3 regions of the Terrabacter sp. 2YAF2 genome follow, and region 2 is predicted to be linked to each of the others. Evidence: riboswitches for the same ligand, from Rfam matches in the RefSeq annotation. Region 2 holds a riboswitch; each other region holds the start of a gene.
What was found. Region 2 has a riboswitch for S-adenosylmethionine ahead of AB4030_RS09910 (aminotransferase class V-fold PLP-dependent enzyme). Riboswitches for the same ligand answer to the same signal wherever they lie in the genome.

Region 1 (2,314 bases), on a different contig from region 2:
TCTTCATCGCCACGTCCGAGGCGTAGCACTTGGCGGCCGCCCCGAAGAAGGTGAGGTCCTTGTCGCCGCGCTCGGACTTCGCGGCCGCGACGTAGACCATCTGGCGCGCGGCCTCGAGCTCCATCGCCATATCGGCGAGCATGAACTGGATGCCCTGGAAGTCGGCGATGCGCTTGCCGAACTGCTTGCGCTCCCTGACGTAGGCGACGGCCTGGTCGAGCGCGCCCTGCGCGATCCCGACGGCCTGGGCGCCGATGGTGACCCGCGTGTGGTCGAGCGTGCGCAGTGCGATCTTCAGCCCGTCACCCACCTGCCCGACGACACGGTCCCCCGGGATGCGCACGTTGTCGAAGTGCAGCTCGCGTGTCGGGCTGCCCTTGATGCCGAGCTTGCGTTCCTTCTCACCGAAGGTGAAGCCCTCGTCGGACTTCTCCAGGACGAAGGCCGTGACGTTGCCGCCGCGGGGGCCGTCGGGGTCGGTCACCGCGAGGACGGTGTAGTACTCGGACACACCGGCGTTGGTGATCCACGACTTGTGGCCGTTGACGACCCAGCCGTCGCCGTCCTGACGCGCCCGGCACCTCATCGCCGCGGTGTCGGAGCCCGCCTCGCGCTCGGACAGGCCGTAGGAGAACGTCGTGCGGCCCTGGGCGAGCGGCGGGAGGTAGCGGCACTTGACGTCGTCGCTGGCGGCGAGGATGAGCGGGAGCGAGCCGAGCTTGTTGACGGCCGGGATGAGCGAGGCGGACGCGTCGACCCGGGCCACCTCCTCGATGACGATGCACGTCGCGAGGGCGTCGGCACCGACGCCGTCGTACTCCTCGGGCACGTGGGGTGCGAAGAAGTCGGAGGCGACGAGCGCGTCGTGCGCCTCCTGCGGGTAGCGCGCCTCCGCGTCGACGGCGGCGGCATACGGGGCGATCTTGTCCTCGGCGACCGCGCGGACGGCCTCCCTCAGGGCCTCGTGGTCCTCGCTCGTCCGGAACAGGTCGAAGTCGGCATTCGTGCTCACGCAGGGATCCTACTCGTGGGTTCGATTAGTAGGACGTCCTCGTGATCGACGCCACGGCCACCGGGTGCCGGACGTGGCGCGCGTCCACGATGAGGACGGCGACTCCTCTCGGTGGCGGACGCATACGTAGACTCCCAGCAGGTCATGAGTGTCAGCGACAAGCCCCGGCTCGCTGGCCGGCAACCCTCCAACCGCGGTGGGGTGCCCCGGGTGAGGACCTGGCCACGGACACTCGTCCGCGGCAAGCGCGGAGAGCCTCTCTCCCGCACCGATCCGTCGGTGCGCCGGGCACACAACGGTTGTCGTGGACCGGCCAGCGACATGGCACGAGGAGAACGACCGATGAGCGAGACCCCCAGCTGGTCCTTCGAGACCAAGCAGATCCATGCCGGACAGACCCCCGACACGGCCACCGGAGCGCGCGCCGTGCCGATCTACCAGACCACGAGCTACGTGTTCAACGACACCGACCACGCAGCAAACCTGTTCGGGCTCAAGGAGTTCGGCAACATCTACACGCGCATCATGAACCCCACCGCCGACGTGGTCGAGCAGCGCGTCGCCGCTCTCGAGGGTGGTGTGGGCGCCCTGCTCGTGGCCTCGGGGCAGTCGGCGACCACGCTCGCCCTGCTCAACATCGCCGAGGCCGGCGACCACATCGTGGCCTCCCCCAGCCTCTACGGCGGCACCGCGAACCTGCTGCAGTTCACCTTCCCCCGGCTCGGCGTCGAGGTGACCTTCGTCGAGGACCCCACCTCGCTCGACTCCTGGCGGGCAGCCGTGCGGCCCAACACCAAGGTCTTCTTCGGGGAGACCATCGCCAACCCGAAGGCAGAGGTCCTCGACATCGAGGGCGTCGCCGCCCTCGCGCACGAGCACGGCGTGCCGCTCGTCGTCGACAACACCATCGCCACGCCCTACGTCATCCGCCCGTTCGAGTGGGGCGCCGACGTCGTCGTGCACTCGGCCACGAAGTACCTCGGCGGCCACGGCACGTCCATCGCCGGCCTCATCGTCGACGCCGGCAGCTTCGACTTCGCCGCCGACCCCGAGAAGTTCCCCGCCTACAACACCCCGGACGAGAGCTACCACGGTCTCGTCTACGCCCGCGACCTCGGCGTCGGCAGCCCGCTCGGGGCCAACCTCGCCTACATCCTCAAGGCGCGGGTGCAGCTGCTCCGGGACCTCGGCCCGGCGGCGGCCCCCTTCAACGCCTTCCTCATCACCCAGGGGCTCGAGACCCTCTCGCTGCGCATCGACCGGCACCTCGAGAACGCGGCGAAGGTCGCGGCCCACCTGCAG
Region 2 (2,314 bases):
CGTCGGGCGGGTTGGGGATGCCGTCGGCGAGGTGCGACAGGCCGCACGCGGCGAAGGTCAGCGCGATGGTGCCGACGACGACGCGGTTGGTGGCGGCGTCGTCCTGGGGGGCGCGCAGCATGCGCAGGCCGAGGGCGATCAGGACGAGCGGCACGGCATACGCCACGCGACCGAAGGTGCCGGCGAAGACCGCGTGCACGACGTCGCCGAAGGTGCCGGAGACGCCCCACCATTCGCGGGCGGCGACGACGACGGCCAGCGCGATGAGGGCGAAGCCGATGCCGTCGCGGCGGTGCTCCGGCTCGAGGTCCGCGGCGCTGTGGCCCACGCGACGCACCGCTCCCCCGGCCAGGTGCGAGACGCCCATCCACGTGTTGCGCATCGCGCCGAGCGGGAAGGGCAGGCCACCGCCCCGGGCCTTGGACGCGGCCTTGGCGGCCGGTTTGCGGGCGGCGGGCTTGCGCTGCGCGGGCCGGGTCGAGCGGGCTGCGGGCGGGCGCGACGTGGCACCGCCCGAGGACCCCTTGGCGCGTGTGGCCGCGGTGGTGCTCGAGCGCTGGCTGCTGGACGGACGTGACGCCATGGTGGCACCGTACGTCAAGGCGCTGCTGAACTCACGCGTCACACGCGCAACAGCGGTGGCCGGTCTGCGGGGTTCGACGAGAGCTTCCGTATGCCGAGTGCGTGGCTCGCGTGGGTCGCCGCCCGGCCGCGCCTCGGATGTCGTCTCAGATCGCGACATCCCGGTACCGACTGGTGGACAGACGGCTGGTGCGGCCCCTATCGTCCTTGCCAGGTCATGAGTGCCAGTGACAAGCCCCGGCTCGCTGGCCAGCAACCCTCCTCCGCGGTGGGGTGCTCCGGGTGACGACCAGGCCACCCTCGGTCCGAACGTGCGATCGAGGTCGGCAAGCGCGGACCCGCACCGGGTGGGTCCCATGACCCAGGAGCACTGGCATGTCGGTCCTGTCCTCGACCCGTCCCTCTTCCCACCCCGCCGCTCACCCGGCGTCCTCGCCCTGTGGCGGGACGTCGGCACCGGTCGTGCGCAGCCGTGCGCTGCACGTCGTGCCCGAGGCGCGCACGCTGCCCACCGTCGTCGGCGCGGGGCTGCGTGTCCCGACGCTCCACGGCGACGCGGCATACGCCAACCTCGACCACGCCGCCTCGACGCCCGCGCTCGAGACGGTCAAGGCGGCCGTCAACCGCGCGCTCGAGACCTACTCCTCCGTGCACCGCGGCGCGGGCTTCGCCTCACGGCTGACGAGCGCGTGGTACGAGCAGGCCCGCGAGGAGGTCGCGGCGTTCGTCGGCGCCCGGGAGAGCGACTCGGTCGTCTTCACCCGCTCGACGACGGACTCGTGGGCGCTGCTCAGCAAGGCGCTGCCGAGTCGCACGACGGTCTTCGTCTTCGGCACCGAGCACCACTCGACGCTGCTGCCGTGGGGGCGCTTCCGCACGGTGCGCCTCCCCGTCCCGCAGACCGTCGAGGACGCGCACCTCCTGCTCGAGGAGGCGTTGACGGACCACCCGTCGCGCCACCGCCTCGTCGTCGTCGCCGCGGCGTCCAACGTCACCGGCGAGGTGTGGCCCGTCGAGCGTCTCGCCGCCCTCGCCCACGGGCACGGTGCCCGGATCGCCGTCGACGCGGCCCAGCTGTCGGCGCACCGCACCATCGACCTCGCCGCGTGGGACGCCGACTACGTCGCGTTCTCGGGCCACAAGACGTATGCCCCCTACGGCGCGGGGGTGCTCGCCGGGCGCGCCGACTGGCTCGACGCCGGGCACCCCTACCTGCTCGGCGGTGGCGCGACCCGGTCGGTGACCGAGGACGGCACGACCTGGGCGACCGGCCCGGCGCGCCACGAGGGCGGCAGCCCCAACGTCCTCGGCGCGATCGCCCTCGCGGCGGCGTGCTCGACCATCGCCCGCCACCGCGAGGCCATCGAGGAGCACGAGTCCCGCCTGCTTGACCGGCTGCGCACCGGGCTCGACGAGGTGGCCGGTGTCGAGGTCCTCTCGATCTTCGGCGACGACAGCGACCGCGTCGGCGTCGTCGCCTTCACCGTCGAGGGCTGGGACTCCTCCCTCGTCTCGCAGGCGCTCTCCGTCGAGCACGGCATCGGCGTGCGCGACGGCAAGTTCTGCGCCCACCTGCTCGTCGACGAGCTCCTCGAGGACCCGTGGGGCGAGCGCCCGGCCACGGCCGTCCGCGCGAGCATCGGCCTCGGCAGCACCCTCGAGGGCGTCGAGCGGCTCGTCGCCGCCGTCGCCCGGCTGGTCGAGCACGGCACCGGCGCGGTGTGGACCCGCA
Region 3 (2,314 bases), on a different contig from region 2:
CTTCCAGCCGGCACGCAGCGTCGTCGTGGTCTGCTTCCACGGCAAACGACTCGGACTGGTGGCCCGCCTCGATCTCGTCGACGCGCAGTTGGCCGAGGAGGCAGCTGAGCAGACCGTGCCGACCCTGCTCCAGGGGGCGCCTTCGTCCGTGGCCCTCGTGGGCTTCGAGGACATGCCCGACGAGTCCCTTCCCCTGCTCGAGGCCATCGCCGACAGCATCTCCGCCGATCGAGTCATGGTCCGGGAGCGCCTCGTCGTCCGCGACGGCCGTTGGCGTTCCGTCGGGTGCGACTGCTGCCCCGACGAGGGCTGGCTCCTGCCCGAGCAGGCCGACGTGCCTGCCGTTGCGAGCTACGTGGCACTCGGGCACGCGGTGCTCCCGGACCGCGACGAGCTGGCCCGACTCGTCGAGCCGCTCGCACCGTCCGAGCCCCGGCACGACCTGGCCCTGGCGGCCATCGAGGACTGGCAGCGCCGCTACCGGGCCGCTGGAGGGTCGGTGAGCGACCTGCCGGGCCCAGCCGGCAGGCGCCGTCGGTTCCCGCGGCGCGCGAGCTCTGCGAGCACCGGGCTCGGAGTGCTGGAGGGCGGCGACCCGTCCGCGCGCCAGTTCCTCGTCAACGACTCACTGGTCGCTTGGGGTGGGGTGCTGAACGGTGACATCGAGGGCTACGGCATCGAGCACTGGCTGCCGTCCCTCGTGGGGCCGCTCCGCGACGTCGAGGTCCGGGACGCCCTCATCGGATGGCTGTGCCCGGGCACGGTGCCGCTCGACACGTTCCCTGACGACCTCGTCGTCATGCTGGACGTGCTTCTCGGTCCGGAGCTGCGACTCGCCCCGACGGCCGGCGACGCAGGACTCGATTCAGCGCGTGACTCGGCCTGGGGCCAAGCAGGCGACGTCACGGGCGACGGCGGCGGGACGGGTGGCGACGTCGCGTCGCGGCTCACCGCTTCGGATCGCGAGGCGCTGCGGGCCCTCCACGAGCTGCTCGACCTCGGGTCGGCGCCTGCGCCCGGCGGCGTCCCGGGAGTGGAGTCCGACGCCCCGGCGGGTGACGCCGCCGACCGGCCCGCCGGCCCCGACGGAGTCCGCGGACGCGAGACCGGTGAGAGCTGGGAGGACTGGGACGAGGCCACGTTGCCGCGCCTGGTGCTCGGACGCCTCGAGCCCGTGTGCCGACTCACCCCGGCTGTGCACGCAGCACCGCTGCTCTCGGTCGTCGCGGCGCTCGCGTGGTGGTGTGGCGACGGGGCGCGGGCCGGAGTGGCGGTCGACCATGCGCTCGACCTCGAGCCCGACCACCGGCTGAGCCGACTGGTGCGCCGGTCGCTCGACCACGGCCTCCGGCCGTCCCGCTGCGCGTGACCCCTCGGCGCACCCGGCCCGCGGGGGCGTCCATGTCGTGGACCGGCCGATCTCCTCCGGGGGGCGTCTCGCGTATGGTTTGACCAGGTCACGAGTACCAGCGACAAGCCCCGGCTCGCTGGTCGGCAACCCTCCTACGCGGTGGGGTGCCCCGGGTGAGGACCTGGCCGCGCTCGTCCCGGGTGCGTGCAAGCGCGAGGACCGAGGAGTACCCCGATGACCGTCACCCACCGGAAGCCGAGCTCGCGTCGTCCCGCGCGGCACGCTGCCGCTGGCACTGCGCCGTCCGAGGGCGTCGCCCCGCCGTCGTCCGGTCACGCAACGGCTGGGCCGAGGACGGCGGACCGGGGCGACGAGACCACGGTGCCTGCACGGCGCGAACCGGACGGTGCCTGGCGCGACGGCGATCCCGTGGGTGCGCGGCAGTTCGTCCACATCGGTGACGTGGAGCTCGAGCGCGGAGGTGTGCTGCCAGACGTCCGCATCGCCTACGAGACGTGGGGCCGGCTCAACGACGCGGGCGACAACGTCGTGCTCGTCGAGCACGCGCTGACCGGCGACAGCCACGTCGTCGGTGAGGCGGGGCCGGGGCACCCATCACCCGGATGGTGGAACTCCCTGGTCGCCGAGGGCGGCCCGGTCGACCCCGACGAGTGGTTCGTCATCGCCTCCAACGTCCTCGGCGGCTGCCAGGGCAGCACCGGCCCGTCGACTCCCGCCCCGGACGGCCAACCCTGGGGGAGTCGGTTCCCCTACGTCACCGTCCGTGACCAGGTCACAGCCGAGCGTCTGCTCCTCGACCACCTGGGCATCCGCCGGGTCGCTGCCGTCGTGGGCGGCTCGATGGGCGGCATGCGAGCGATCGAGTGGGCGGTCACGCATCCTGACGACGTCGACCGGTGCATCGTCCTCGCCTCGACCGCCCGCGCCACCGCCGACCAGATC

Region 1: it holds a riboswitch for S-adenosylmethionine, as region 2 does, so the genes downstream of both, AB4030_RS18105 (bifunctional o-acetylhomoserine/o-acetylserine sulfhydrylase) here and AB4030_RS09910 (aminotransferase class V-fold PLP-dependent enzyme) in region 2, are expected to answer to the same signal.
Region 3: it holds a riboswitch for S-adenosylmethionine, as region 2 does, so the genes downstream of both, metX (homoserine O-acetyltransferase MetX) here and AB4030_RS09910 (aminotransferase class V-fold PLP-dependent enzyme) in region 2, are expected to answer to the same signal.

The regions. Positions count from the first base shown of each region.
Region 1 covers NZ_JBFRFG010000019.1:44,518-46,831, reverse strand. The annotation lists gene AB4030_RS18110 (acyl-CoA dehydrogenase family protein) at 1-1,012, opposite strand, end outside; SAM riboswitch class IV at 1,153-1,266, shown strand; gene AB4030_RS18105 (bifunctional o-acetylhomoserine/o-acetylserine sulfhydrylase) at 1,355-2,314, shown strand, end outside.
Region 2 covers NZ_JBFRFG010000006.1:241,747-244,060, reverse strand. The annotation lists gene AB4030_RS09915 (DNA translocase FtsK 4TM domain-containing protein) at 1-583, opposite strand, end outside; SAM riboswitch class IV at 796-921, shown strand; gene AB4030_RS09910 (aminotransferase class V-fold PLP-dependent enzyme) at 1,045-2,314, shown strand, end outside.
Region 3 covers NZ_JBFRFG010000012.1:82,396-84,709, reverse strand. The annotation lists gene AB4030_RS14380 (DUF4192 family protein) at 1-1,369, shown strand, start outside; SAM riboswitch class IV at 1,456-1,570, shown strand; gene metX (homoserine O-acetyltransferase MetX) at 1,586-2,314, shown strand, end outside.